Regions from separate parts of the Xenorhabdus sp. PB62.4 genome, predicted to be linked through region 2. Evidence: predicted binding sites of a transcription regulator. Region 2 holds the regulator's gene; each other region holds the start of a gene.

Region 1 (10,387 bases), on a different contig from region 2:
GCTTGTTGAAATGGCTTCTTTTTTTGAATTTTTAATATTTTGATTTAATTCACTCTTTGTATCTGTAATTTTAGAATTGGTATAAGCGTTAGCATTTTTTTCAGCTTGTTCTGCACGCTGAAAAGCGGTATCAGCTTTTGTAACTGCATTGCTTGCTGTTTTATTTGCTTGATTAGCAGTATTATTTGCCTGATTAGCTGTGTTTTTTGCTTCCGTTGCTTTTCGGTCTACAACATCCATTTGTCCTTTATTAACAGCATCATTTTTCTGTGTACCGTCTGCAACGTTAACAATTTGTTTTTGATTATTACTGTTACCAAAAGAAACTGTATTTTCTCTGTCAGCTACTGATCTATTACCAAATGCCATTGAATTACTGGCTTTGGCTTCAGCGTTAAATCCCATACTGATAGAGTCATCCCCAGTTGCATGAGCGTGATTACCTACCGCAGTAGATGCGCTCCCTGTTGCATTGGCTTTCTCGCCTAATGCTGTACTTTCCCAACCGGAAGCAACGCTATCAGCACCTAATGCAGTAGAAGCATTACCAGTTGCCGCAGCATTGTAGCCAATAGCCGTTGATTTATTTTGCTGCGCTCTAGCACCATCCCCGAAAATAGTATTATTACCGGCATATACATTTCCCGAACCTAAAACAGAAGAAATTAATACAACTAATACACTTAATTTCTTATTAGTTACCGATTTAATACCTTTATTCCGAGAGTACAGAATAGTTTTTTGTGCTACATTTTTAAGTGTTGATTCCATGATTGATACCTCTTTGAATTTAATATTAATTTTGTAATCAGCAGGTGCGGTGTGTTGCAGCACACTGCACCAACCAAACGCTAGTCAATCCACTTGCCGCCCTGATTGTTCCAACCAGAAACTGAATTTTTCTTGATCCATTCACTTGCACCCTGATAGTGCAAGGTGCTGTTTAAATCAGTCCATTCGTGGTTAATGTAGGAAACGCAATACTTTGGTAATACATTGTTAATACGGTAATATGTAACCCTGTTGCAATATTCTTCCTTGCCGCGGCTCTGGCACTCTAAGACTTCTTTAGTTTCATAAAACGTCTTATTCAGATAGTCTGCATCACAACGTCCTGCCAGGGCAAGATCACGAACGTTTTTAAATCAACTTAAAATTATTTGACCTGTAAATAACGTTATGATCTTATACTCCTTTTTCCGGGAGTGCCCTCATGAGTGTCGAGGCTTTTTCTCAATATTTTGGTGAGTTAACCGACCCACGGCAGTCTGCAAAAATCAGTTATCCCTTATTTGACGTTCTTTTCCTGACGATGTGTGCCATCCTTGCGGGCGCTGAAGGATGGGAAGATATCGAAGACTTTGGCGAAACACATCTGGATTGGCTTCAACAAAAGGCGTTGTTTCTTACCGGGCTGCCCGTTCATGATACCATTGCCCGTATTGTATCCCGCCTTGACCCATTCCAATTCCAACACTGTTTTATTCGTTGGATACAAGCTGTCAGTAAACGTACTTGGCGGGGGAGATCATTGCGATTGATAGAAAACGGTTGCGGGGCTCTTATGACCGAAAGGATCGACAGTCAGCCATTCATATGGTGAGTGCATTTGCCACCCAAAATGGCGTCGTTATGGGGCAATTAAAAACAGATAAAAAGTCCAATGAAATAAAGGCCATTCCCAAACTCATTGCGCTGCTGGATATCAAAGGTTGTCTCGTGACCATTGATGCAATGGGCTGTCAGACTAAAATTGCTGAGTGTATTGTCAAACAAGGCGGGGACTATCTTCTGGCGGTCAAAGGAAACCAGGCGGCGTTACACCGGGCAGTGAAAAATGCCTTATCAGAAAAGGTCTCTGCGGCCAGTCAAAGCAAAAATATTAAAATAGAACAAGGACATGGTCGGATAGAAATCGCCAAATGGAGATAGGCTGCTGTTTAGTCATAATTAATTCCTTTTTGCAACGCAATATTGCACTACCTATTTTATCAATTTAATGAAAAAGGCCACATCAATATAATTAACTTCACTTTCCTACTTCTCATAACCCTCTCTTAGACATAAACATAATTTTCTGACTCTTTTCTACACGTTGTTCTTTATTGTTAAAATGCAGCAAAAAAAATCACATACCAATATAATGCGAAGACACATTGTATTTTTTATTATAGAACCACTATCAGATAAAAATTCCATCATATTCTAAGAGTTAGTGATGAATGCCAAAATAATTAATTTATAGAAAAGGTTGTGAGGGTTTAAGCCGGGAGTTCCGGCTTATCAACGAGAATCAAAAAGTTCTTTTTACTATCTTTGGATTTACTATCTTTGAAAGCACAGCAACAGCCAGATCAGTATGAGTAAATAAGGTCTCTACGCACTTACCAACCACAAATTCTGCACCTTTCTCTTTCACTAACTGTAAAAGGATTTTCTTTTCAGTATCAGACAAGTTCGCAGCATTAATTATTGTTTCAATCTGTTCCAGTGTATTTTTATGGATATTGATGATAACCGTATTAATTTCATTACCTATTATGTCCGTATTAACGTAATCAACACCAGCAGAGGTAAGCGTCATTGCTTCTGGATTAAAATCATAACCACCATCAATATCAAAAAGGATTGCATCATGATTAACCAGCCCAATTTTTATTAAATAGTTTATGTCGTCAGCTAATTGATCCCATCCAAGCGTCTCTCCGAGGAACTGTAATTTCTCTTCACTAATAGGTTGCATTAAGCGATTTTGATCATTCATAGCTCGAATAATCATAAGCTGTCTCTCTTTCAGCATAGCCATGAAAGCTTCCTTATTTAGCATTGGTGGAGATTAAATTATAGATGACTTACTTACGTTAGCGAATGTAGGGAAATTGAGAAATACAGCAAAACTATTACGCCACTTCACCGTAATACCACCGCTCGCCAACGAATAGATCATCAGGATCTTCTGGCCATTTCGAATCATGGAACATACCAACTTCTTAGACACTATTTGACAGTATCAACATAAACACAAATGTACACGAATGCGGGAATTTGGTGAAACACAGAGACAAAAAAGCCCTGAAATCAGGGCATTAATTAGAACATCATGATAATTTGGTGAGGCTCGGGGGAGACGTTAAATCATTCCCATTCAATCGTCGCTGGTGGCTTACCGCTAATATCATAGACCACCCGCGAAATACCAGCGACTTCATTAATGATCCTGTTTGATACACGACCCAAGAAATCATATGGCAAATGTGCCCAATGGGCAGTCATAAAGTCAATGGTTTCTACCGCACGCAGGGAAACAACCCAATCGTATTTACGGCCATCACCCATAACGCCTACAGAACGGACTGGCAGGAATACGGTAAATGCCTGACTCACTTTATGGTACAGATCAGCTTTATGCAGTTCTTCAATAAAAATAGCATCAGCACGGCGCAGTAAGTCACAGTACTCTTTCTTCACTTCGCCTAATACGCGAACACCAAGGCCCGGGCCCGGGAATGGATGACGATATAACATCTCATATGGCAGTCCCAATTCCAGACCGATACGACGAACTTCGTCTTTGAACAGCTCTTTTAATGGTTCAACCAGACCCAGTTTCATATCTTCTGGCAAGCCACCCACGTTGTGGTGAGACTTAATCACATGGGCATTGCCCGTTGCTGATGCCGCAGATTCGATAACGTCCGGGTAAATCGTGCCCTGTGCCAGCCACTTAACTTGAGTTTGTTTCGAAGCTTCTTCATCAAACACATCAATAAAGACGTGACCAATGGTTTTACGTTTGGCTTCCGGATCATTAATTCCCGCCAACGCAGACAAGAAGCGATCTTCTGCTTTAACATGAACGATGTTCAGGTCAAATTTACCGGCGAACATATCCATCACTTGATCTGCTTCGTTCAAGCGCAGCAAGCCGTTGTCTACAAAAACACAAGTCAGGCGCTTACCAATTGCACGGTTCAGTAACAGTGCTGTGACAGAAGAATCCACACCGCCAGACAAGGCCAGAATAACCTGATCATCACCAATCTGCGCACGCAGACGCTCTACGATATCGTCAATAATGGAAGCCGGTGTCCACAGCGCTTCACATTGACAGATATCCAGAACGAAGCGTTTCAGGATATTCAAACCCTGATGAGTGTGAGTTACTTCTGGGTGGAATTGCACACCATAAAAACGTTTTTCATCATTAGCCATGATAGCAAACGGGCAAGTATCTGTGCTGGCAATGGTCGTGAAGTCAGCCGGAATAGCAGTCACTTTGTCGCCATGGCTCATCCATACATCCAGCAGAGGTTTACCGGCTTCACTCAGTGCATCTTGAATATCGCGGAATAGTTCACAATCCTGCTTAATTTCAACCTGAGCATAACCAAATTCACGCTCATCAGAGTTGGAAACCTGACCACCCAACTGCATGGACATCGTTTGCATGCCATAACAGATACCCAATACGGGTACACCTGCATTGAAAACATATTCCGGGGCACGTGGGCTATCGTGCTCAGTTGTACTCTCCGGTCCACCAGAAAGGATAATACCATTCGGGTTAAATTCGCGGATTTGCTCTTCAGTGACATTCCATGTCCAAAGTTCACAATAAACACCAATTTCACGAATGCGGCGTGCAATAAGCTGAGTGTATTGCGAGCCAAAATCAAGGATCAGAATACGATGCTGATGGATATTAGTTGTCATTTGAGGTGAATTCCAAAAACAAGTGGCAATTAAAAGTTTAAAAAGTCAGTGGCCCGATTACGGGCCACCCTAAATAGATTACAGACCTAAACGATAGTTTGGTGATTCTTTGGTAATCGTCACGTCATGAACATGGCTTTCCTGGATACCTGCACCACTGATACGAACAAATTCTGCTTTAGTTCTCAGTTCATTAATGGTTGCACAACCAGTCAGGCCCATACAGGAACGCAGGCCACCCATTTGTTGGTGCACGATACTTTTCAGCAGACCTTTATAAGCCACGCGGCCTTCGATACCTTCCGGCACAAGTTTGTCTGCTGCGTTATCAGTCTGGAAGTAACGGTCAGAAGAACCTTTGGACATCGCGCCCAAAGAACCCATACCACGGTAGGATTTGAATGAACGGCCTTGATAAAGTTCGATTTCACCCGGAGATTCTTCTGTACCAGCCAGCATTGAACCTACCATCACACACGATGCACCTGCCGCGATTGCTTTAGCGATGTCACCAGAGAAGCGGATACCACCGTCTGCAATAACAGGAATACCAGTACCTTCCAATGCTTCCACTGCATCTGCAATTGCAGTGATTTGAGGAACACCCACACCCGTTACGATACGGGTCGTACAAATAGAGCCAGGACCGATACCTACCTTAACCGCATTCACACCAGCTTCCACCAGCGCCTTAGCACCTTCTCCGGTTGCTACGTTACCGCCGATAATTTGTAGATCAGGGTATTTAGCGCGGGTTTCACGAATACGTTGTAAAACACCTTCCGAATGACCGTGAGAAGAGTCGATAAGCAGCACATCTACACCCGCCGCGACCAGCGCATCAACACGTTCTTCATTGCCGGCACCTGCGCCAACCGCAGCGCCAACACGCAAACGACCTTGTTCATCTTTACATGCGTTTGGCTTACGCTCTGCTTTCTGGAAATCTTTCACCGTAATCATGCCGAGCAGGTGGAAGTTATCATCAACAACCAACGCTTTCTCAACACGTTGCTCGTGCATTTTCTGCAAAACAACTTCACGGGCTTCGCCTTCTTTTACTGTCACCAGACGCGCTTTCGGCGTCATCACCGCAGTCACCGGCTGATCCAAATCGGTAACAAAACGGACATCACGACCAGTAATGATACCCACCAATTCATTCTCTTCGGTGACCACCGGATAACCGGCGAAACCATTACGCTCAGTCAATTCATGGACTTCACGCAGAGTCGTTTGTGGCGTTACAGTAACAGGATCGGTAACAACACCGCTTTCGTGTTTCTTCACGCGGCTGACTTCTTCAGCCTGACGCTCGATTGACATATTTTTATGAATGAAGCCAATGCCCCCTTCCTGTGCCAGTGCAATTGCCAGTGAAGATTCCGTCACGGTATCCATAGCAGCGGAAAGCATAGGAACGTTCAGGCGAATGGTAGAAGTTAATTGAGTGGACAGATCTGCTGTGTTTGGCAGGACTGTAGAATGGGCAGGAACCAACAAAACATCGTCAAAAGTTAATGCTTCTTTTTTAATTCGTAACATGGGCAATATCTCACCAGGCTATGGAGCAATAAGAGGGATAAAATATTGCCGCGGCATTATACAGGCCGAAATCGGTTGCCTCCAGCATTTTTTGAAAAAAATTCTTGATTAGTCAGGTAAGGAGATTAATATCACTTAATTAAGTCCTTGTTTTAAAATTTGATCTAGCTCACATGTCACTACCAACCAATACCGGAATTTTTTCTGTTAGCCGTCTGAATCAGACAGTTCGTCAGCTATTGGAGCTGGAAATGGGCAGAATTTGGCTAACTGCCGAAATATCCAATTTTTCTCAGCCATCGTCAGGACATTGGTATTTCACATTAAAAGATGAACGAGCACAAATCCGTGCCGCTATGTTTCGAAGCAGCAATCTAAGGGCAACATTTCGTCCACAAAATGGTCAGCAAGTGTTGGTACGGGCACAAATCACACTATACGAACCCCGGGGCGACTATCAACTGATTGTCGAGAGTATTCAGCCTGCCGGAGATGGGTTGCTACAACAACAGTTTGAAATGTTGAAGCAAAAGCTCACCGCAGAAGGCCTATTTGATCAAACCCATAAAAAAAACCTGCCCTCACCAGCAAAGCGACTCGGTGTCATCACCTCGGCAAGTGGCGCTGCATTGCACGATATTCTGAATATACTGAAACGGCGTGATCCTTCCTTGCCCATTGTTATTTATCCCACCGCAGTTCAGGGAGCCGAAGCGCCATTACAGATTATTCGCGCAATCGAACTGGCAAATGCGCGACAAGAATGTGATGTTCTGATTGTCGGACGGGGCGGAGGGTCACTGGAAGATTTATGGTGCTTCAATGATGAGCAAGTTGCACGTGCGATATTCCAAAGTCGTATTCCGATTGTTAGCGCTGTCGGGCACGAAACGGATGTGACAATTGCAGATTTTGTTGCTGATTTACGCGCCCCTACACCTTCTGCGGCAGCAGAACTGGTTAGCCGCAATCAGATAGAGTTACTGAGGCAGGTTCAATCCTTACAACAACGCCTTGAAATGGCGATGGATTATTTCTTTGCCCAAAAACAACGCGTGTTTAATATATTGTCCCATCGGCTTCAACAACAGCGCCCTGATTTGCGCCTGGCGCGGCAACAAAATCATTTGGCTGAATTGCGCCAAAAGCTGATTGATAGTTTATTACGTTGCCTGAAGCAAAATTCAATTTCATATGAGAAGTTGAACCAGAGACTGTTACAAACCAATCCCGAACGGAAAATCCGCCATTATAATCAATCGATCCAGCAACTTGATTTTCGTTTGCAACAGGCCATTGAGCGGCAGTTAGGACGTTGTCGGGAAAAGTTTGCCATTTCCTGTTCACGGATGGAAGCCGTAAGCCCATTGGCAACATTAAGCCGTGGTTACAGCATTAGTGAAACACCTGATGGAAAGTTGCTGAAACAGGTTAAGCAGGTAAAAACTGGTGATATGGTAAAAACACGATTGCAGGATGGTTGGGTTGAGAGTCAGGTGACGCAGGTTACAAAAGTAACTAAAACGCCTGATGTAGAACCTTTGAAACACGGATATTACGATCTAGGCGGTTATCATTACCCAGATGGAAATATTGATGAAAATGATCGGTAGTAACTACTTAGCAATTGGTGAAATTCCGCTTCCTCACTTTGGCTGTTCGTTCCTCGCTCCGCTGCGGTACCTCAGCCAAAGCCTGCGGCGAGCATTTTAGATTTGAGCTACTATAATCTATAACATCGTATGCTGTTTTTTCATGGGGGTATACAGTGTCCTGTTCTAATATTGTAGTAAATGCTTTGAAATATATACTTGAAAATGATGATTTGGAAATCTCAAGTATTGGCGTTTTTTTCTCAAAGGATTATTTTCAAGTAGTAAACGGTAAAAAAATATCCTTTAATGATTTCATTTCTCATATAAAGCTATTAAGAAAGTCTTTAACTGACTTAAACGTAACTATTTTATCTATTGCTGAACATGGTGAAAATGTTCATACACATCATATGATTAAGGCGAATAAAATGGATGGTTCCATTATTGAGTTCGAGGTTTTTTCCCGATTTTCAGTGAGCGAAAAAAAGATAAGGTGTTGTTATGAGCTAACAAGAAAAATTATGGGAAATGAAGATGATGATGACCTTGGATTTAGGAGTTAAAGATAACTATATTTTCTAATAGATAATATAGTGATAATATATGATGATAAACTCCAATAATAACATACTGACGTAATTATATGCCAGATTATTGTTTTTTTCATATAAAGATAAATTCTGAGAGGAAGTTATCTTTTAATAATAGTAACACCTATAAATTTTTATCTTAAAATCACCCCCTCTTCTTAATAAATTTAATTAGAAACAGTTCATTCAATAAAACTTGCATTCACATAATAAGCGCAACACCGTTATGAACGAAGTAAACGAGTGGATATTCCTTTAAATAACTCATTCGGTGTTTTGTAACCTCGTGTCTTCCTAGGACGTTTATTTAATCGATTGGCGACGAGATTTATCTCTCGCTCTGATACCTGATTAAAATCGGTCCCTTTTGGGAAGTAATCTCTGATTAATCCATTGGTGTTCTCATTTATTCCTCTTTCCCAAGGTGAATAAGGGTGGGCAAAATAAATCTTTGTCTCTAAATTTTTACTGATAAGTTCGTGTTCGGCAAATTCCAATCCGTTACCAACAGTGATAGTTTTAATCTTTTGTTTTATATGTGCTAAATTCCTTGTCGCCGCTTTTGCAACACCTTCCGCTGTTTTATCTTCAAGTTTAATAATGAGAATAAATAGCGATTTTCGTTCAACTAATGTTAATAATGCACTTTTATGATCTTTTCCAACGATAGTATCACCTTCCCAATCACCAATACGCTGTTTTTTATCAACAATTTTGGGACGATTATCAATACTGATTCTATTTTTTATTTTTCCTCTGCGCTCATCACTTCCATAGCGTTTTCGATACGGTTTTTTAGCCATCCTGAGATGCTGCCATAAATCACCACCATTAACTTTATCCTTATAAATCAATCTATAAACCGTTTCATGGTGTAAAGATATTATCTTTTCCCTAATGCCCTTGGCTACATTTATGCCAAAATAGGAAGCTTGGATTCTCCATTTGTTAGAGAATGGCACAAAATATAACACTGAAACTGGGTTTACCTACAATGCCTTTTTGCCCGAAATGTCAGGGTAAAATGGTATTGCGAGAGAGCAAGAAAGAGCGTTTTTGGAGCTGTCAGCGTTACCCTGAGTGTGAGTGTATTGGTATCGTTGCTTTGGATACGCCAAGTAAGGCGAAAGGTTATAAATTGCAATCAGATAGGGAGAAAAAAAGAAATGCATTTAAAGCTCTTTTTTCGTAACGTATATGTACAGTAACTGCACTAAAAAGCGCTCTGACCCCGATAGTTCAGAAAATTACTGCTTCGACACAGTAGATTTTCAAGGCATATCCAACTCCGTGAAAAACATGCCGGATTTGTTGAATGGCCTCGGAGTTTCATTCTAACCTCGCAGAATTGGCACAATTGCTCGAGGCGTTACCTTCGGTAACGCCTTTAATTTTATTATTTGTTTGGAGGTAAATTTTTTATTTTAGAAAAAATTATCATGAGAAATCATTATCTTTCTAAGAGTTGTTGCCAAATATCAATATATTTTTCACGGGCAAAAAAAGGACAATCAATTGAATAATCTGAATTTCTTAAGACTTGCTCAGGAATGTTAAGCTCAGGCGCATTTTGCATCCATGAAGGTAAATAAGTATTAGCTCCTTCTATTGCACTATCATATCCATGAAAAGCAGAATTTAGGGCTGCATTTTCAGGTTGCATAATGAAATTCAAAAATAATTTGGCGCTTTCATAGTTTTTTGATTTTTTGAGGATGACTAGATTATCACGAAAGATCAATGTTCCCTCACGAGGGAAACTAAACTGAATATGAGGGTTAATTTTACGTTGGCGCATTGCTGCACCATTCCAGTCTATACTCGCTTTAAACTTCCCTGAAGCCATCATATACACACTACCATAATCCATTGCTGCCCAATGTTTTTTTGCTTCAAGTAAAGTATTTCTAACTTTTTCTAATAATTCAGGGTGTGAATCACATA
Region 2 (10,387 bases):
CTCATGACAGGAGCGTATTATAGAGACTAATTTCTGTGAAATGAATCAAAAAAACAGTTCTTGAAAAGATTTATATACAGAAAAGCAGAAATATTCTGGTTCATGTTAAAAAAATCAGTGAGTTGTTGCGCAAACAGGGTGTAGTTGAATTTTTGGCGTTTAGAACAGGTTGGGGAACAATTGGTCCATTTTATGGAATGAAGAACGACAATAAGCGAATAGAAAAAATTGGAATTACTTTCGGGAGCAGTGAGATAAGATTTGGTGCGTCCGAGTGGACTCGAACCACCGACCCCCACCATGTCAAGGTGGTGCTCTAACCAACTGAGCTACGGACGCACATAAAACTGTTTTCTATGTCAACCTGATATTTGGTGCGTCCGAGTGGACTCGAACCACCGACCCCCACCATGTCAAGGTGGTGCTCTAACCAACTGAGCTACGGACGCAATCTAAATTACCGTGGCTGACAACGGGGACGAATATTAACGGGCACTGCGCTTTCTGGCAAGGGAAAAAATGCAAATTCTTGTTCAACTGCTCGTATTTACATCTTTTAGAATGAATTTACAGCTTTTCCCTTGGATTAATAACTTAATGTACTGAATTAACGAGAGGATCGTATCAAAACAGAGTGATCAGGTTGTTTTTGTGTCCACAGAATTCGGTAACCCATCATAAACGCCGCTGCCGTCAAGCCGATAATGAAACCGATCCAGAAACCTTGTGGCCCCATCGGTTCAGTAACATAATCAGTCAACGCCAGAACATATCCGCTAGGTAACCCTAACAGCCAGTAAGCAATGAAAGTGATAAAGAAGATTGAACGTGTATCTTTATATCCACGCAATACGCCTGAGCCAATGACCTGAACGGCATCAGAAAGTTGATAAATCGCCGCAAACAACATCAAATGGGAGGCAAGAATGACAACTTCAGGATTGTCGTTATACATAAATGCAATGCGTTCGCGGAACAATACCGTGAACGTTGCCGTCATAACAGCAAGGATTAAGCCAACAACAAGACTGGTGTAAGCGGATATTTTCGCACCTTCAGTTGATTTTTGACCAAGGTTATGACCAACCCGAATAGTTGCAGCGATCCCCAATGACAGCGGGAACATAAACATCATAGAGCTGAAATTAAGCGATATCTGGTGTCCGGCAACCGCGACGACGCCAAGCGGAGAAACCAGCAATGAAACAACTGCAAAAAGTGTTACCTCAAAGAACATGGCCAGTGCAATAGGCAAGCCGAGCAGTGCAATTCGTTTTTGGGTATGCCATTTAGGGCCTGAAAAATGACTAAATGTTTGAATATCTTTTTGAGCAGGAGAATGCCTTACATATGCAAGCAACAGAAGGAACATAACCCAGTAAACCGTTGCTGTTGCAACACCACAACCAACACCGCCCAATGCTGGTGCACCAAATTTACCGTAAATGAAAATATAATTGACGGGAATATTAACCAGTAAGCCGGCAATACCTATAACCATTGCAGGTTTGGTTTTCGACAACCCCTCACATTGGCCGCGTAATACTTGATAAAATAAATAACCTGGCGCACCCCACATAATGGCATGGATAAAATCTGTGGCTTTTTGCGCCAATACAGGATCAACGTTATGTTGTGCTTCTATAATAAAACGGCTGTTATACAATACCGCGATAATTAAGATAGAAAGGAAAGCTGCAAGCCAGAATCCTTGTTGGATCTGAGAAGCAACATTTTTTCTGTGACCAGAGCCATTCATGTGTGCCACGATTGGTGTTAGGGCAAGCAATAGACCTTGACCAAACAGGATAGTTGGCAGCCAAATTGATGTACCAACGGCAACTGCTGACATCTCAACAGCCCCGGCTTTACCTGCCATGACTGTATCGACAAAACCCATTGCAGTTTGTGAAAATTGGGCGATGATTACGGGAATTCCCAAAGCGAGCAAACTACGCGCTTCATTTAAATACTTCTGCACGTACTACACCTTTTTTGATTAAAAATTAAGTAGAAAAACAAAGAATATTTCTGCGAGCAAACGATGTTAGTGGAAAATGTATCGCTTATAAGCTTTCCTATTGTATAGGACTCATTTTATTAAGCCAATCATTGCACGATGTTTGTACTCAATAAAGTAAAGTAAACTATATTCAACTAAAACTACACTCAACCAAACTAGTGTTTAAAAGTGGTGAGTGGGTTAAACTAACTTTTGCAATGTAAAATGATTAAAGAGGTTCCCATGTTTACAGGTATCGTTCAGGGAAAAGCGCCGATAGTTGCCATTGATGAAAAAATGCACTTTCGGACCCATGTTGTTAAATTTCCGGCTGAATTATTACCCGGAATTGAAACGGGAGCTTCTGTTTCCCATAACGGCTGTTGTTTAACTGTAACCAAGATCGATGGCGATTTAATTAGCTTTGATTTAATGAAAGAAACCCTGCGTTTGACCAACCTTGGTGAACTTAACGTCGGTGGTTTAGTCAATCTGGAGAGGGCGGCTAAATTTGGCGATGAAATTGGCGGGCATTTGATGTCTGGTCATGTTATTACGACAGCAGAAATTGCCAAGATCTTCACTTCAGAAAATAATCATGAAATTTGGTTTCGGATCCACGATAAACAATTGATGAAATATATCCTGCATAAAGGTTTTATCGGCATCGATGGAATTAGTCTGACAATAGGGGACGTTGTGAATAACCGTTTCTGTGTCCACTTGATCCCAGAAACTTTGGAGCGCACGACACTAGGTAAAAAACGCCTTGGTCAAAAGGTCAACATTGAGATTGATCCACAAACTCAAGCGATTGTGGATACCGTTGAACGAGTGATGGCACAGAAAGAACAGGAAAGATTGTTGTCACAACCTGAAGAATAATAAATATTATCAAGTTATGGTAAATGTTTTTGTGGCAACGCCCTGAATTGAACATGAAAGCTACAGAAATTACATTTCTGTAGCTTCTCGAACCCGAGCGATGAAGTAAATTTTTATCTGGGTACTCTCAATCCTTTTTCAATACCTTGCGGACTAAATACGATTTGCCAGAGTTGAATATCCCTCGCACGAAATGCACCTGCACAGGCATTCAAGTAATAGCTGAACATCCGTTTGAAACGCGGACTGTAGTTATGTTCTATTTCGTGCCAGCTTGCAGTAAAGCGCTTATACCATTCCATAAGCGTCAGGTCATAATCTGCGCCAAAATTGTGCCAATCTTCCATGACAAATTTTCCATTAGTCGCTTTGGCTATTTTTGAAATTGATGGTAAGCAACCGTTGGGGAAGATATATTTGGTGATCCAGGCATCGGTGCCGGATTTATTGATATTAGAACCAATAGAATGGAGAAGAAACAGACCATCGGGTCTCAGGTTCTGTTTCACTATCTGGAAATAATTGTCATAATTTTTGGGGCCAACGTGCTCAAACATGCCAACGGAAACAATGCGATCAAACTGAAGGTTAAGGTTTCGATAATCTTCAAGGATAATTTTTACATCTAGATCCTTGCAGCGTTCCTGAGCATATTTTTGTTGCTCAGCTGAAATTGTGACTCCAGTAACAGATACCCCATAATTTTCTGCGGCATAGGCAGCCAAACCACCCCATCCACAACCGATATCTAATAAAGTCATGCCTGGAGCTAGTTGTAGTTTCTCACAAATAAGACGGAGTTTATTGGATTGGGCTTCTTCCAGGGTATTGGCATCTTTCCAGTAACCACAGGAGTATTGCATATAAGGATCAAGAATTCGGGTAAACAAATCATTACCTAAATTATAGTGTTCCTTACCGACAATCCAGGCTCGTTTTGGAGATTGTAAATTAAATATACGAGAGATAATTATCTGCAAAATATCTTTAGTATTTTTGGGGATACGACGATCCAAACCGGCCTGTAATATTTTATGAAAGAAAATATCAAGGCGATCACATTCCCACCAGCCATCCATATAACTTTCACCCAGTCCTAAAGAGCCTTCTTTCAATACTCGCTTATAAAAATCAGGATTTTTAATGCGTATATCGAAGGGGCGTTTGCCATTGATATCAATATCAGCTTCTTGAAGCAATTCATGGGCGATTCTATGCCAAGAATCCGTTATTGTTTTTTTATCTTCAACGAAAGATGAACTCATATACTCTCCAACATTTGTGTGATGGAATTTTGAGGTATCGTTTTGTAGCTGACTTTTATTATATTAAAGCCATAATGGATTGTTAGAAATAATATAGATATTAAACTAAAAAATTGCCTATCTGCCTTGAAATTTAAGAAGAGCGTCAATGCCCTGCAAAACCTCAAATTCCGAGTTTTTAGAATGAAGAATAGGTATGAGTATATGAGTGAAATGATATTTAAACAATCATCTAAAGGTCACATAATGCTGTAACCTTTAGATAATAATGTTCTTAATTATTATTTTTTTGAGAAATTGTTTAATTTATGTTTAGTGGTTTTCTTCCACATTTTTCTTTTGTAGCCAATAACCTATTGCCATTGGAACAACAGTAAGAGCCATAACTGTTGTTGTAGATAAGAGAGGATATTTCATAAAGATAGAAACAAATGAGCTTGCAACAAAACAAAGACCCAATTGAAGAGCATTTTGTAATGCAGCAGCTTTACCGCTGTTCTTAGGGTAGACCGAAAGCGCTTTTGCCACGGCAATAGGGTAGGAGGCTCCATTCATTGCGGCCATAAAGCAAAAAGGAGCAAGAATAGCCATAAATGAAGGTTCACTTAATATGGAAATTAAATAAATAATGATCATGCTTACAGCATAACCCACCAATAGGAACGGGAATACGGTTTCGCTTTTCACTTTTTCCAGCAAGATACGGCAACCATAACCGCCAATCATAAATGCCAGGGTTTGGGGAATATAACTTAGGCCAATATTGGTAGGATCATAACCCATATTATTCAAAATTATGGGCGATCCAGTCAGCCAGGCAAAAAAACCAGCACTGCAAGAAGCATAAATCAATACGTTTCCACTAAAAACAGGGGATTTTAGTAACGTAAGGAAAGAAACTGTCTTCTTATCCGTGGTTACTTCAATGTTATTGAGCTTATTGGTCAGGCAAAGTGTTGGCATTAACAGTAAGAGAGTTACTATCATTAAAACAAAGAAAATGATCCTCCAACCATCATGGATCAATAACCATGCGCCTAATAAAGGAGCGAGGGCGGGAGAAAGAGCAACCAGAGGCATGATCATGGCAAAAACGCGTTTGGCGTGCTCTGTATCATATCTATCGACGACCAGAGCCTGCCAGGAAACCGCAGCAGAACAGACGCCAACTGCTTGAATAAATCTCAGTACCAGTAATTGAGTGGCATCCGTTATCCAAAGCATACCTAAACAGCTAATGGAAAACAGAGATAGTCCGATAATAAGAACAGGTTTTCTGCCTAAGCGATCAGATAATTGTCCCCATAAAAGTTGTGCAAAGGCAAAGCCGGCAAGAAAAATGCTAAGACTCGCACTAATGGCGTTTTCTGATGTACCTAATTCTGCTTTCATTGCATCAAAAGCAGGCAGATACATATCGATAGCCAAATAGCCGAGCATACTCAGGCCGGCGAGATAAAACATGAATGAAATTGAGTTTTTATTTGTTGCCATAATATTAATAAATGGTGTTAATAAGTAATGTTAATAAATAGTATTAATAACTTGACGTGGTAGTTGATAAGGAGATACCCGGCTTATTTTATATGGCATGATTTTTACTTGTGAAACGGTAATATTTGCACCATGTTGTGAAAAAATTTGAAAGGAATATATATGTGGTCTGAATACTCTCTGGAGGTTATTGATGCTGTTGCCAGAACAGGAAGTTTTAGCGCTGCCGCATCAGAACTTCATCGTGTACCTTCCGCTGTCAGCTATACGGTAAAACAACTTGAAGAATGGCTGGCAGTACCTTTATTTGAACGTCGTCACCGTGATGTGGATTTAACTGAGGCTGGAGTTATTTTTGTCAAGGAGGCTAGATCTGTTATCAAAAAAATGAATCACACCCGACACCAGTGCCAGCAAGTGGCTAATGGATGGCGGGGACAATTCAGTATTGCGGTTGATCAAGTTGTAAAGCCGGAGCGGACACTTCAGTTGATTTTGGATTTTTACCGCCATTTTCCAGATATTGAATTGTTTATCTATCCTGAAGTTTTTAATGGGGTATGGGATGCTCTTGTCGATGAGAGAGTAGATGTTGCCATTGGGGCGACACGTGCCTCTCCTGTCGGTGAGCGATATAGCTTTAGGGATATGGGATTCATGCCCTGGTTGTGTGTCGCCAGCCCTGCACATGAACTGGCTGCAATATCGGGAAAACTGAACGATGATCAAATTCGGCTTTATTCCAGTTTGTGTCTTGAAGATACTTCGCGCAACTTACCTAAACGCGATACATGGGCCTTGGATAACCAACGGCGATTAGTTGTGCCTGATTGGGATGCCGGATTGAGTTGCCTGATGGATGGGTTGTGTGTCGGGATGGTGCCCAAGCATCGTGCACTGCCGTTGATCCGTAAAGGAAAGCTGGTTGCACTGGAACTTGAACAACCACTGCCTGATAGCCCATGTTGCTTAACATGGTCAGAAGAATGCCATTCACCAGCATTAAGTTGGTTACTTAATTATCTTGGAGATAGTGAAACACTTAATGCTGAGTGGTTGCAGGAAAATTAACTATTAACGGCGATAATCGATAAAAGGTCCATCCGCCACGGAGCGACGCTCAACGAGACGCGGATGGACTTCAATAGTTTGTGCATCTTCACGCTTATTAACGATCCTATCCAATAGCATTGAGAAGGCCATTTGCCCCAGACGTTCTTTGGGCTGGTGGATGGTTGTTAATGCTGGTGTAAAATAGCGGGCATTACGAATATTGTCATAACCGATGATAGAAATGTCTTGCGGAACGCGTAATCCCAATTCATCGGCTGCGCAAATTGCACCCATTGCCATAACATCACCACCGCAAAAAACAGCAGTTGGGCGATGCTTTTGATTCAGGATTTTACACATGGCCTGATAACCAGATTCAGGTTCAAAATCACCTTGTACAATCCACTCGTCCCGAATAGTAATATTGGCTTCTCTCAGTGCCTTGAGAAAACCTTGATGACGTCCGCCTCCGGTATTTCTTGCCAATGGCCCCGGAATAGATGCAATATCACGATGGCCGCGTTCAATAAGGTAACGACCTGCCAAGTAACCACCATGAAAAGCGTTGTCAATAATTGCATCAGTAAAATCCCCTCTGGATTCTCCCCAATCCATAACTACCATGGGAATATTACGATAGTCTTCCAACATACCTAAAAGTTGTTCAGGATATTCTGAACACATTACCAGCAAACCATCTACGCGTTTTTGCGCTAACATTGCGAGATAAGCTTTCTGCTTATCAAGATTGTTATGAGAATTACACAAAATCAGTGTGTAGCCTTTGCCATAGCAGCTATTTTCAACAGATTCTATGATTTCAGCAAAATAAGGGGCTTCACTTGATGTTGCCAGCAATCCAATGGATTTGGTGTGGTTAACTTTCAAGCTGCGAGCAACGGCGCTGGGAGAATAATTCAGCTCCTTAATCGCAGCCCAAACTGTAGCCTTTGTATCTTCGGCGACGAAGCGGGTTTTATTGATAACATGGGATACGGTTGTGGTCGAAACACCAGCGCGTTTAGCCACATCTTTAATCGTTGCCATGATAAAAAGGACTCCTGACCTTATGGTCTAAATTTATATACCCTTCATTTTTCAGGCTGCCACATGGTTGATTGCTCTAACTTGTGTCACTTTGCAACCTGAAAGCTATTGGATATAGATATTTGTTAAGCGTTTGCCAATATATTTATATATAGAGTGATGGTTGGCAATAATTTAGCGATGAACCTTGAATTTTGTCTGATCTAGCTCAAAAGTGAAAGTAATAATCGATGTTATAAAGAGTATGGTTCAAGGATTACAGTATAGTTTTTTAAATAATGCAATAAATAACCATCTAAAGCTTATGGTATTGAGATATCTTAATTTTCACATTGAGGATAGTCTATGGATACAGATCTGAAGTTGGGATTATTGGCTGCCAGCAGTGCATTAATCATGATTGTTTTTCTGGGAAGCCTTTGCCTTATCTGATCGAGTTCGAGAAAAAGAATTGAGGTATAACATTACTTGTTCCAAGGGTAGGTGCACCTGTTCATAATGTGGTGAACAGGTGCACTTGCCCTTGTTATTTCAAACAGGGACGAGAATTAATCTTATTAAGCCAGATTTTCTTCAACAAATTTCCAGTTGACTAAAGCCCAGAAGTGCTCCAGGTATTGAGGACGCGCATTGCGGTAATCGATGTAATATGCGTGTTCCCAAACGTCAACTGTCAGTACTGGCTTATCTTCGCCTGTCAGTGGAGTTGCTGCGTTAGAAGTATTAACGATAGCGAGGCTGCCGTCAGTTTTCTTGACCAGCCATGTCCAGCCAGAACCAAAGTTTTTCAGGGCGGCGTCAGTGAACTGCTGTTTGAACTCAGCAAAAGAGCCGAAAGCACTATTGATAGCATCTGCTACTTTTCCGGTTGGTTCGCCACCACCATTTGGTGACAGACTATGCCAGTAGAAAGTATGGTTCCAGACTTGCGCTGCGTTATTGAAGATGCCGCCTTCAGATGTTTTGATGATTTCTTCCAGTGATTTTCCGGCAAACTCGGTCTCTTTAATCAGATTATTCAAGTTTACAACATAAGCGTTGTGATGTTTGCCGTAATGATATTCCAGAGTTTCTGCAGAAATGTGTGGTTCCAGGGCATCTTTGGCATAAGGTAATGCTGGTAATTCAAAAGACATTGCATGCTCCTTTTTAATATCGGTTTTTTGGCTCTGTAAACCATGACTTAGATACTGAATCATGGGCAGAGCAAATTTAAGCTTATTATCATGTTGCTGTTTTGATAATTATCTTAACAACTTTTTTGCTAAATAACAGGAGAAAAGATGCTACTTAGCTGCGAACTGGCGTAGAACTGAACTATAACATGAACTTAATACGGCTAATTAGGATAAAATACCTGATGAATACTTGTTGTAAATCATGGCAAAAATTTGCCACGGAAAGTTCGCGGTAGAAAAATCAGAGTAGAAAGTGGTATTCTGAATCAAACTTTTCTGATGCTGATGAATAGCACTTGCAGTTTAAGGAAGCAAAAATGACGACTATGAATACGAACACTAACACAGTTACTAATACAACAACTGAAGAAACTATTGAAAAAATTAAACGCCAAATTAGTGAGAACCCAATCCTGCTGTACATGAAAGGTTCTCCTAAATTGCCAAGCTGTGGTTTCTCTGCACAGGCAGTTCAGGCATTATCTGCCTGCGGTGAGCGTTTTGCTTATGTGGATATTCTGCAAAACCCAGATATTCGTGCTGAATTGCCTAAATATGCGCATTGGCCAACGTTTCCTCAGTTGTGGGTTGATGGTGAACTGGTTGGCGGTTGTGACATTCTTGTTGAGATGTACCAGCGCGGTGAATTACAGGCTTTAATCAAAGAAACTGCTGACAAATACCGTGAACAAGAATAAATAAGTGAATAATTCATCGGAATGATAAATTATTCCTGTAGCCCCATTCCCATAATAGGGGTGGGGCTTAATGTATCAGAATTAATATATTATAATTAATGTATTAGGGTTCGTTGTCAGCAGTATCTGCGGAAGGTAATGGCCAGCCACCAAGTCGTTTCCAACGGTTGACGAGTTCACAGAAAAGCAGGGCAGTTCGATCGGTATCATAAAGCGCGCTGTGTGCTTGATTACTGTCAAATGGTATTTCCGCAGTGATGCAAGCTTTAGCAAGGATCGTCTGACCAAGAACCAACCCACTGAGAGCCGCAGTATCAAATGTCGCGAATGGGTGAAATGGATTGCGCTTTAACCCGGAACGCTCTGCGGCTGCCATAACAAAATTATGATCAAAATTGGCGTTATGGGCGACCATGATTGCACGGTTGCAATTAGTGTTTTTCATACCCTTGCGGATCATTTTGAAAATAGCATGCAATGCAGTGTATTCGCTGACTGCCCCTCTTAAGGGATTTGTGGGGTCAATGCCTGTGAATGCCAGAGCGGCAGGATCAAGGTTAGCACCTTCAAAAGGGTCAATATGGAAATGCAGTGCATCAGCGGGCATCAGCCAGCCTTCCTCATCCATTTTTAAAGTGATTGCAGCAATTTCAAGTAAAGCATCTGTACGCGCATTAAAACCACCGGTTTCGACATCAATGACAACCGGATAGTAGCCGCGAAAGCGCCCGCTTAGCATGTTTTGATCGTTTTTATTAGACATCT
Region 3 (10,387 bases), on a different contig from region 2:
CAAGCTTTTTCCCTTCCACATGTAGATAGCCATACATTTGAAAGCCAAACCATGGGAAGTTGATATGAGGGTTTATGGTTCTTCTTGCTCTCTTACTTTTCGCCATTCTTTTTGCCAAAAGCACCAAACATCTGTCTGATTTATCGAGAACATCGAACCAAGATACAGGTGAAGGTTGCCCCCAGTATTCAGCATCAAAAAGCAAATTATATAATTGAACAACATCCAGATCATTCATCTTTGCGATGCGATTATTTTCGATTGCCTCGGTTATTGTTCCTGGTATAGCTTCCAGTTCAGCTAATTGAAGGTATTCCTCAGAAGAAATTTTGTCCCGATATGCCTGAAGTACCTCACGCATTTCATTGAGTCTTAGTTGCTCCTGTTCCGTTGCTCTCCGATTAATTAATTCTCCCCAACTGGAGCAACGAAAGAAATAAGCAACCATTTCTTGAGCATGACCAAGAGAAACTCGACAATGGTTCCTAAGAAATCTTGCTTGCTGACGAAGCTGCTCTACAGAAGACAGATGATGAGATGTAGCATTATCGATTTTCAGACGTGAGAGCATGATCTTTTCCTTTTATAATACTCTGAGGCCTGTAAGCACAGAGCAATTAAAAGAAAATGCCCTAAAAATTGATAAAACAGCACAAAGCGCGAAGGCGAGTTTGTCTACAGGCAGACAGGTTTGCGCGAACCTTGAAAAGGAATGTAGAACATACCTCTCTTCCCGTCAATAGATGACTACTTCACAATTAGGGCAAACGGGTCTAAATTGAACAGTTAGTTCAGCGATGTGCCTTCAGTACATAAAGGTAGGAACATCGATGGTCGTTTGTGATTTACAATCCGTTTTCTGTCAATGATGCCCCATAAAGAGAACCCGTTAATTCTTTTGCTAATTCGTGGACAGGTTCCCGATCATCCACATTACCCGAGGTGACTTTAAGTGCCAGAATTTCGCCCTGATGGTTAAAAATCAAGTGTAATTTGAAACCGTAAAACCATCCCATTGAGGTTCTTCCTCGTTTGGCTACCCCGTCAAACACCTTATGGCGGGGAATACGGATGTTATGACACACGCGCAGCTCGTGGAATCAATAAACGCAATTCCCGTGGGTTTCCCTTTTAATTGAGTCAGATAACTGCACAGTGGTACCAAAACGGAAGGCGCGACACTGACAAAACGAGTATAACTGAGCAGGGTTGGAAAATCGTTATGGTGATATTTCCAACTATGCGCCAGATAAAAATGTTTGAAATCACGGTAATGCGACATATGAAAGAGGATCAGGATGGTCATGATTTCACTGGGATACATATGACCTTGTCTGCGGCGCAGGCGATACCCCTTATTGAGACAAAACTGCTCCCATTGAGGAATGAAAAAACGACAAAAGTCATCGACATCGCAGAAAATTTCAACTAATTTGTTCTTTGCTCTTGGAACAGGTACTTCGTCAATTTCTTATCCAGAATTCAGGTTAATTAACTAAAGCCTTTTATAACGTGATATAGGAATATTGGCAATTAGTTCGCATTTGAATGGGAGATGGTCGTAACATCCCCCATTGTGTCACTGTTATCGCTTAAGGTGTTGCAGTTATCTGTGTTAGATCACTTTATGTGGGCCAAAACATTCATAGTGGATATGTTGTTTATCAACACCTATTGCCAGAAGTTGGTTAGCAATGAATTGCATGAAAGCTACTGGCCCACAGAAATAGAATTGCATTCCTTCTACTGCTATTAATTCTTTTACGAGAGAAAGATCCATCAGCCCGGTATGCTGATAATGTATGCCTTTCTGATCTATATCTCGTGGTTCGCGATACCAAACCTGCGAATGCAAATTAGGCATAGATTGAGAAATTTCATTTACCTTATTTGAGAAGGCATGATAGCCGCCATGCTCTGCGGCATGGAACCAATTCACTGTTCCTGTATGATGTTGATTATGCAGATGTTGTAGCATACTCATCATTGGCGTTAAACCTACACCCGCTGAAATCAGCGTAACGGGTGTATCATGCTGGACATCAAGGAAAAAATCACCGCGTGGCGCTGCCAGCATCACGAGATCGCCTTCCTGTACTTTATCATGCATGAAGTTTGAAACCTTGCCCTGAGATTCACGCTTAATCGCAATCTGGTAATTGCTTCCGTTTGGTGCTGCGGTCAGAGAATATTGGCGAATTTCACGGTTCTCAAAAGCAGGATCTTCTATATAAATCCCTAAATATTGCCCCGGCTTGTAATCCATGACCTTTTCACCATCAACGGGAACAAACTCGAAGCTGGTAATAACGTCACTTTGTGGTTGTTTCCGGCTAACACGGAATTGACGTAATTCACGCCAACCGCCTTCCAGAGATTCACCACTTTGATAAATTTCTTCTTCTCGATTGATAAAGACATTGGCCAGCACATTGTAGGCTTTTCCCCAGGCACTGAGAACTTCATCACCAGGATGGAACATTTCGTCAATTGTCGCCAGTAAGTGCGTACCTACAATCTGATAATGTTCGGGCTTAATGTTCAGGCTCGCGTGTTTATGAGCGATTTTTTCTACCGCAGGCAATAAAGCAGACAGATTATCGATATTAGCCGCATAAGCGCAAAGGGCATTGAAAAGCGCTTCACGCTGATCACCATTGAGCTGGTGGCTCATGTTAAAAATATCTTTTAATTCAGGATGATGCTTGAACATACGTTCATAAAAATGTGCAGTCAGCTTGGGGCCTGTAGAAACGATTAATGGAATGGTGGATTTTATGGTTGCGATAACCTGACTATCTAGCATGGGGATCTCCTGAATTTTTCTCAAATGATGCTGAAGTCTATAACTTGCATTTTAAATACAACTTATAGTGTTTGGGAATAGGTTCAATTGAGAAAAGAAGATCATCTTGATTTAAATCAAAAATTTAGAATTTGTATTACCAGAAACCCTGACTAAGATCACAAATATCATTGATAAATTGAGAATTGTTGATTCTATAGTCAGTTATTCAACTTCCAATGCGCTGTTAATCCATCATGCAAACGTTTGCGTAAATTATCTTGTCAAGACTATCTCATTTAGTAAAAAGAGTTTACACTGTGTGGCATTCTGGCCCTCAGGGGTATTTTTTAGAGAAGTAGCTGAGTCAGGAGAACCAAATGTTAAAGCGTGAAATGAATATTGCGAATTACGATCCCGAACTGTGGCAGGCGATGGAACAGGAAGTTTATCGTCAGGAAGAACACATTGAATTGATTGCTTCTGAAAACTACACCAGCCCAAGAGTTATGCAGGCTCAGGGATCTCAGCTCACTAACAAGTATGCGGAAGGCTATCCGGGTAAACGTTATTACGGTGGCTGTGAATATGTTGATGTGGTTGAACAACTTGCGATTGACCGTGCAAAAGAGCTGTTTGGTGCAGATTATGCAAACGTCCAGCCACACTCAGGTTCTCAGGCTAATGCCGCGGTATACATGACACTGTTGAAACCCGGCGATACGGTTTTAGGAATGAATCTGGCACACGGCGGTCATTTGACTCATGGTTCTCCAGTTAACTTCTCCGGCAAACTTTATAACATCGTACCTTATGGCATTGATGAAAAAGGTAAAATCGATTACGACGATATCCGTGCCCAAGCGCAAAAACACCAACCAAAAATGATCATCGGTGGCTTCTCTGCTTATTCCGGTGTTGTTGATTGGGCGAAGATGCGTGAAATCGCCGATGAAATCGGTGCCTATCTGTTCGTTGATATGGCTCACGTAGCGGGTTTGGTTGCCGCTGGTGTTTATCCAAACCCAGTTCCTCATGCGCATGTTGTTACAACAACAACGCACAAAACTCTGGCTGGCCCGCGTGGTGGCCTGATTCTGGCCAAAGGTGGCGATGAAGAATTTTACAAGAAGCTGAATTCTTCTGTTTTCCCGGGATCTCAGGGTGGCCCACTGATGCACGTCATCGCGGGTAAAGCTGTTGCACTGAAAGAAGCAATGGAACCTGAGTTTAAGGTCTATCAACAGCAAGTCGCTAAAAATGCGAAAACCATGGTCGAAGTATTCCTGCAACGTGGTTATAAAGTTGTTTCTGGTGAAACGGAAAACCATCTGTTCCTGCTGGATCTGGTAGATAAAGATATTACGGGTAAAGATGCTGATGCTGCATTGGGGCGTGCCAATATTACTGTTAACAAAAACAGTGTGCCTAACGATCCGCGCAGCCCGTTTGTGACTTCTGGTATTCGTATCGGGACACCTGCAATTACCCGCCGTGGCTTTAAAGAAGAAGAAACCCGTGAGCTGGCAGGTTGGATGTGTGATGTGCTGGATAACATCAATGATGAAGCAACCATTGAAAGCGTTAAGCAGAAAGTTTTGAACATCTGCGCAAAATATCCGGTTTACGCATAATTAAAAATAAAGTGTAGTTTAGTAATAAGCCCGACTCATGACGTTAGTTTTGAGCGGGTTTTTTTGTATTTGAGAAATGAGGGTATTTGGATGGTTATTCCATCAACATTTTGGCTAGGGTTAGGTTATTTCACTTATTTTTTCTCTTTCGGTATCTTTCTGCCTTTTTGGGCTGCCTGGTTAAAAGGTGAAGGCATTGAGCCTTCAATGATAGGAATATTACTGGGTGTTGGATTGGTTGCCCGATTTATCGGTAGTCTGGTTATTTCTCCCACGGTAAAAGATCCATCGAAATTAATTAAGGCGTTGCGATTCCTTTCATTGCTGGCGTTGCTTTTTGCGGTTGGATTTGTATTTGGTAGCCATTGGGCATGGCTTTTCTTTGTCATGATAGGTTTTAACTTATTTTTCTCGCCACTGGTGCCTTTATCGGATGCTTTGGCCGGAACATGGCAAAAACAATTTACTTTTGATTACGGCAAGGTGAGAGTCTGGGGTTCGATTGCATTTATTATCAGCTCTGCGCTGACTGGTATATTAATGTCTGCCAATGGCATAAATTTCTCAATCAGCAGCCTCGACATTGGCTGGAGTATGCCATTTGACAGTCTGAATGGCTGGATTGGCAAAGAGGTGTTTGGAACACACCATATCATTCTCGCTTTCCTGATTTTCAGTATTGCTGTCATGCTGCTGGGAATGATGCTGAAACCCGCCATTATGCCCGTTGGTCAAGAGAAGATCACGAATACTAATACCGTCTCTTTTAAAGAACTTTTGTCTGAAAAATCTGTGTGGCAATTTTTAGTGTGTGTAACGCTATTGCAGGCTGCACATGCGGGTTACTATAGTTTTGGCACTATTTATTGGGAGAATGCAGGTTACTCACCATCAACCATTGGTTATCTCTGGTCGTTAGGCGTTGTGGCAGAAGTCCTCGTCTTTACTTTCAGCAAACAGTTATTCCGTCGTTGGAGTGCACGTAATCTGTTATTGCTATCCGGCATCTGTGGTGTGCTTCGTTGGGGATTAATGGGAACGTCAACGGAATTACCCGTGCTGATTATTATTCAGATCCTGCATTGCGGTACTTTTACCGTTTGCCATTTAGCAGCAATGCGTTTTATTGGAGCCAGAAAAGAAAATGAAATCATCCGATTGCAGGCGACTTACTCCGCTTTGGCAATGGGAGGAGGGATTGCTGTTATGAGTGTGATTGCTGGTTTTATGTATGAACATATCGATGGTGGTATATTTTGGGTGATGGCGTTGGTTGCATTACCTGCGCTGTTTCTGCGGCCAAAAGTTGAAGCCCATGCACATTAATTAACATGCTTGGCGATAAAAAGGGCACCAAATAGGTGCCCTGAAAATAACATTGCTCAAATTATATTTATATAATTATTAACGAATTAACGTTTCAGTGCTTCCGTTAATTCTTCACGCATTTCAGACAAAATGTCCTTAACGATACGTGGGCTACCTGCAACGATGTTGCCGGAATTAATATAGTTATGACCACCGACGAAATCGGTAACGATGCAGCCGGATTCACGTACCAGCAATTCACCGCCCATAAAATCCCATGGTTTCAGGCCAATTTCGAAGAAACCATCTACGCGCCCGGCAGCGACATAAGCCATATCCAATGCGGCGGAACCTGTGCGGCGGAAATCCGCGCAACGCTCAAATAATTTACCCAGTACATTCATGTAAGGGATAGTGTGCTGTTTGGCTTTGAATGGGAAACCAGTCGCAAGGATAGTGCCATCCAGATCACGGGCTTTGGAACCACGCAGACGATAGCCGTTTAATTGTGCGCCTTGACCACGGGTTGCGGTGAACAGCTCATTGCGCATTGGATCGTAAACCACGGAGACTTCAGTGCGGCCTTTAATACGCACAGCAATGGAAACCGCAAAATGAGGGAGACGTTTAATAAAGTTGGTGGTGCCATCCAGTGGATCGATCACCCATTGGAAATCGTTTTCTTCACCTAAGTGCTCACCGCTTTCTTCGGTAATAATTGTATGCTTAGGATAAGATTTACGGATAATGTCGATAATCAGCTTTTCTGCTTCACGATCAACATTGGTAACGAAATCATTACTGCCTTTTTGGCTTGCTTCAATGGCATCAGGGGTTTCGTAGCTTTTAGCAATGTAGTTGCCGGCCTTACGCGCAGCGCGTATAGCGATGTTTAGCATCGGATGCATGGGGTATCTTCCACCAGAATTTTAAAGAACGGGAAACAAATCGGCGCGCAGTATAGCAGTAGTTCGTCAAAATGACTAATGCTGTGTTAAGATATTCGGCTCTTATACTGAATTTAAAAGCCGTCATGTTAGAGAATATCCGCATTATTCTGGTTGAAACCTCCCACACGGGTAACATGGGATCAACCGCTCGGGCCATGAAAACAATGGGATTGACCAATTTGTATCTGGTGAATCCGTTAGTTCAACCTGACTCCCATGCTATCGCACTTTCAGCCGGTGCAAGTGACGTTATCGGCAATGCGACGATTGTGAGTACGTTGGATGAAGCATTAGCTGGATGTGAGTTGGTCATCGGAACCAGTGCCCGTTCCCGTACCCTTTCCTGGCCAATGGTTGAACCGCGTGAATGTGGTGAACGTTGTGTCAAAACGGCCTGCCACTCTCCGGTTGCGATTGTATTTGGCCGTGAGCGTGTTGGGTTGACTAACGAAGAGCTGCAAAAATGTAATTACCATCTTTATATTCCGACAAATCCTGAGTACGGTTCATTGAATTTGGCGATGGCTGTCCAACTGGTTAGCTATGAAATTCGCATGGCGCATCTTTCAGCTCAGGAACAACCAGAGGAAGCCTCTTCGTCAGATCATGAGGCAGAATATCCGGCTGTTGAGGATATGGAGCGTTTTTATCAACATCTTGAGCAGGTATTGAACGAATCAGGCTTTATCCGCAAAGCGCATCCGGGGCAAATAATGAACAGGTTAAGACGGCTTTATACTCGTGCGCGGCCTGAAACGCAGGAGCTGAATATTCTGCGAGGTATACTAACTTCTATGGAAAAATGGGCCAGGAAATAACCGATATCCAGCGGGAAGAGCCAGCAGGAACAACCAAAAGATCTAAGGCAGACAGGTGAAAAAAGGTGAAAGGGCGGTCAAATAGCAAATAATAGTTGAGTGAATTACTAGGTTAAATAGTTGACTAAAACACTCAGGAATGTCACAATTTCATCTATATTTCACCATGGAGTTTTTGTTATGAGACTGACATCAAAAGGACGTTATGCGGTAACTGCCATGCTAGATGTGGCGTTGCATTCACAAGAAGGGCCGGTGCCATTAGCCGACATTTCTGAACGTCAGGGAATTTCCCTTTCCTATCTTGAGCAGTTGTTCTCCCGCCTGCGTAAAAATGGTCTGGTTTCTAGCGTCCGTGGTCCAGGTGGCGGCTATTTACTGGGCAGAGATGCCGGTAAGATTTTCGTTGCCGAAGTGATTTCAGCTGTTGATGAATCTGTTGATGCAACTCGTTGTCAGGGCAGAGAAGGTTGTCAAGGCGGTGATCGTTGTTTGACGCACACATTGTGGCGTGATCTGAGTGATCGCATCACAGGTTTCCTGAGCAGCATCAGTTTAGAAGAATTAGTAAATAACCAAGAAGTGTTAGACGTTGCTGATCGTCAAGACGGCGATAAGCGCCGTACACCGAACGGCAGGCCTCAAGAGACGATTAACGTTAACCTGCGCGCATAACCTTGCGGCAAACAAAAGTATTAAAAGTGTCTTACGGAGCATGTGAGCAATGAAATTACCCATTTATTTGGACTATTCAGCAACAACACCAGTCGATCCACGTGTTGCTGAAAAGATGATGAACTATCTAACTATGGACGGGATTTTTGGTAACCCGGCTTCCCGTTCACACCGTTTTGGTTGGCAGGCTGAAGAAGCGGTTGATATCGCGCGTAATCAAATTGCTGATTTGGTCGGCGCAGATCCGCGTGAAATCGTGTTCACTTCAGGCGCTACAGAGTCAGATAATCTTGCGATTAAAGGTGCTGCAAAATTTTATCAGAAAAAAGGCAAGCACATTATTACCAGCAAAACGGAACACAAAGCGGTTTTAGATACTTGCCGCCAGTTGGAGCGTGAAGGTTTTGAGATCACTTACCTTGCACCAATGAGCAATGGCATGCTTGATCTGAAAGAGCTGGAAGCCACCATGCGTGAAGATACGATTCTGGTTTCCATCATGCACGTCAATAACGAAATTGGTATTGTCCAAGACATTATGACTATCGGTGAAATGTGTCGTAGCCGTGGTATCATTTTCCATGTTGATGCAACTCAAAGTGTTGGCAAATTACCTATCGACCTCAGCAAACTGAAAGTTGATCTGATGTCTTTCTCTGCCCATAAACTTTATGGCCCTATGGGTATCGGTGCACTGTATGTTCGCCGTAAACCTCGCGTGCGTATTGAGGCACAGCAGCACGGTGGCGGTCATGAGCGTGGTATGCGTTCAGGTACATTGCCTGTTCACCAGATTGTTGGTATGGGTGAAGCTTACCGCATTGCAAAAGAAGAATTGGAATCAGAAGCAGAACGCCTGCGTGGATTACGTCTGCGTTTGTGGAACGGTATTAAAGATATTGAAGAAGTTTACCTGAACGGTGATTTGGAACTGGGGGCGCCGCACATTCTGAATGTCAGCTTCAACTATGTTGAAGGTGAGTCATTGATGATGTCATTGAAAGATCTAGCGGTTTCTTCTGGCTCGGCATGTACTTCTGCGAGTTTGGAACCTTCCTATGTCCTGCGGGCACTGGGTATGAATGATGAACTGGCACACAGTTCTATTCGTTTCTCTTTGGGGCGTTTTACCACAGAAGAAGAAATAGACTACGCAATCAAGTTGATTCTCAACGCGATTGGTCACCTGCGCGATCTTTCTCCATTGTGGGAAATGTTCAAACAGGGTGTGGATCTCAGCACCATCGAATGGTCTCATCATTAATCAGACGGTTTCAGGAGTAACGACATGGCTTACAGCGACAAAGTAATTGATCACTATGAAAACCCACGTAATGTTGGTTCATTCGACAGTGAAGATCCTTCAGTGGGTAGTGGTATGGTAGGGGCACCCGCTTGTGGTGACGTCATGCGGCTGCAAATTAAAGTCAACGATGAAGGCATCATCGAAGATGCACGTTTCAAAACTTATGGCTGCGGCTCTGCGATTGCATCCAGCTCTCTGGTAACAGAGTGGATGAAAGGAAAATCGCTGGAACAGGCTGAGGCTATCAAAAATACTCAGATTGCTGACGAACTGGAACTACCGCCAGTGAAAATCCACTGCTCTATTTTGGCAGAAGATGCAATCAAAGCTGCTATTGCTGATTACAAGAGTAAGCGCCAAGCAAAATAACTATTTTTTATAAATAGAAAATAATTCTGGTGGATATTGGTTCAATATCCACCTTTACTAGTTTTAAAAGTGAGGTGTTGTATGTCAATTTCCCTGACAGAAAGTGCAGCCCAGCGTATTTTGGCCTTTCTTGATAATCGAGGAAAAGGTGTTGGGTTGCGTTTGGGAGTGAGAACTTCCGGCTGCTCTGGTATGGCATATGTACTTGAATTTGCTGATACAGTTAATGAAGAAGATCAGATTTTTGAAGATAAGGGCGTGAAAGTCATCATTGACGGTAAAAGCATCCTTTACCTTGATGGCACTGAGTTGGATTTTGTCAAAGAAGGTCTGAATGAAGGCTTTAAATTCAACAACCCCAATGTTTCCAGCGAATGCGGTTGTGGGGAAAGCTTCCACGTTTAAACCCATTATTTGACTCCGCACTTTGCGAAACTAAGAGTAACTTATGGACTACTTTACTTTATTCGGGCTGCCTTCGCGTTATGCGATTGACCGTGAGTTGTTGGCGACCCGTTATCAGGAATTGCAGCGTCAGTTTC

The links. The regulator PurR, encoded in region 2, represses purine synthesis genes. The targets are predictions, from matches to a motif close to CANGCAAACGTTTGCNTG.
Region 1: the regulator PurR is predicted to act here: its motif matches at 6,323-6,340, upstream of guaB (IMP dehydrogenase).
Region 3: the regulator PurR is predicted to act here: its motif matches at 3,042-3,059, upstream of glyA (serine hydroxymethyltransferase).

Annotation. Positions count from the first base shown of each region.
Region 1 is NZ_NKHR01000013.1:6,190-16,576, reverse strand. It holds gene Xenpb_RS11875 (YadA-like family protein) at 1-771, opposite strand, end outside; gene Xenpb_RS11870 (TrbM/KikA/MpfK family conjugal transfer protein) at 852-1,121, opposite strand; partial or broken gene Xenpb_RS11865 (ISAs1 family transposase) at 1,214-1,914, shown strand; gene Xenpb_RS11860 (hypothetical protein) at 2,294-2,806, opposite strand; gene guaA (glutamine-hydrolyzing GMP synthase) at 3,136-4,713, opposite strand; gene guaB (IMP dehydrogenase) at 4,792-6,258, opposite strand; gene xseA (exodeoxyribonuclease VII large subunit) at 6,432-7,871, shown strand; gene Xenpb_RS11840 (nuclear transport factor 2 family protein) at 8,027-8,416, shown strand; partial or broken gene Xenpb_RS11835 (IS30 family transposase) at 8,668-9,354, opposite strand; gene Xenpb_RS11830 (topoisomerase DNA-binding C4 zinc finger domain-containing protein) at 9,399-9,635, shown strand; gene Xenpb_RS11825 (extracellular solute-binding protein) at 9,894-10,387, opposite strand, start outside.
Region 2 is NZ_NKHR01000028.1:24,900-35,286, forward strand. It holds tRNA gene Xenpb_RS16785 (tRNA-Val) at 263-339, opposite strand; tRNA gene Xenpb_RS16790 (tRNA-Val) at 373-449, opposite strand; gene Xenpb_RS16795 (MATE family efflux transporter) at 608-1,981, opposite strand; gene Xenpb_RS16800 (riboflavin synthase subunit alpha) at 2,246-2,887, shown strand; gene cfa (cyclopropane fatty acyl phospholipid synthase) at 3,001-4,152, opposite strand; gene punC (purine nucleoside transporter PunC) at 4,465-5,646, opposite strand; gene punR (DNA-binding transcriptional activator PunR) at 5,809-6,717, shown strand; gene purR (HTH-type transcriptional repressor PurR) at 6,721-7,746, opposite strand; gene sodB (superoxide dismutase [Fe]) at 8,304-8,882, opposite strand; gene Xenpb_RS16830 (Grx4 family monothiol glutaredoxin) at 9,242-9,622, shown strand; gene rnt (ribonuclease T) at 9,726-10,385, opposite strand.
Region 3 is NZ_NKHR01000004.1:235,824-246,210, reverse strand. It holds gene Xenpb_RS05880 (hypothetical protein) at 1-571, opposite strand, end outside; partial or broken gene Xenpb_RS05875 (IS982 family transposase) at 873-1,468, opposite strand; gene hmpA (NO-inducible flavohemoprotein) at 1,616-2,821, opposite strand; gene glyA (serine hydroxymethyltransferase) at 3,166-4,419, shown strand; gene Xenpb_RS05860 (3-phenylpropionate MFS transporter) at 4,510-5,745, shown strand; gene suhB (inositol-1-monophosphatase) at 5,832-6,635, opposite strand; gene trmJ (tRNA (cytosine(32)/uridine(32)-2'-O)-methyltransferase TrmJ) at 6,761-7,495, shown strand; gene iscR (Fe-S cluster assembly transcriptional regulator IscR) at 7,676-8,170, shown strand; gene Xenpb_RS05840 (IscS subfamily cysteine desulfurase) at 8,220-9,434, shown strand; gene iscU (Fe-S cluster assembly scaffold IscU) at 9,459-9,845, shown strand; gene iscA (iron-sulfur cluster assembly protein IscA) at 9,927-10,250, shown strand; gene hscB (co-chaperone HscB) at 10,294-10,387, shown strand, end outside.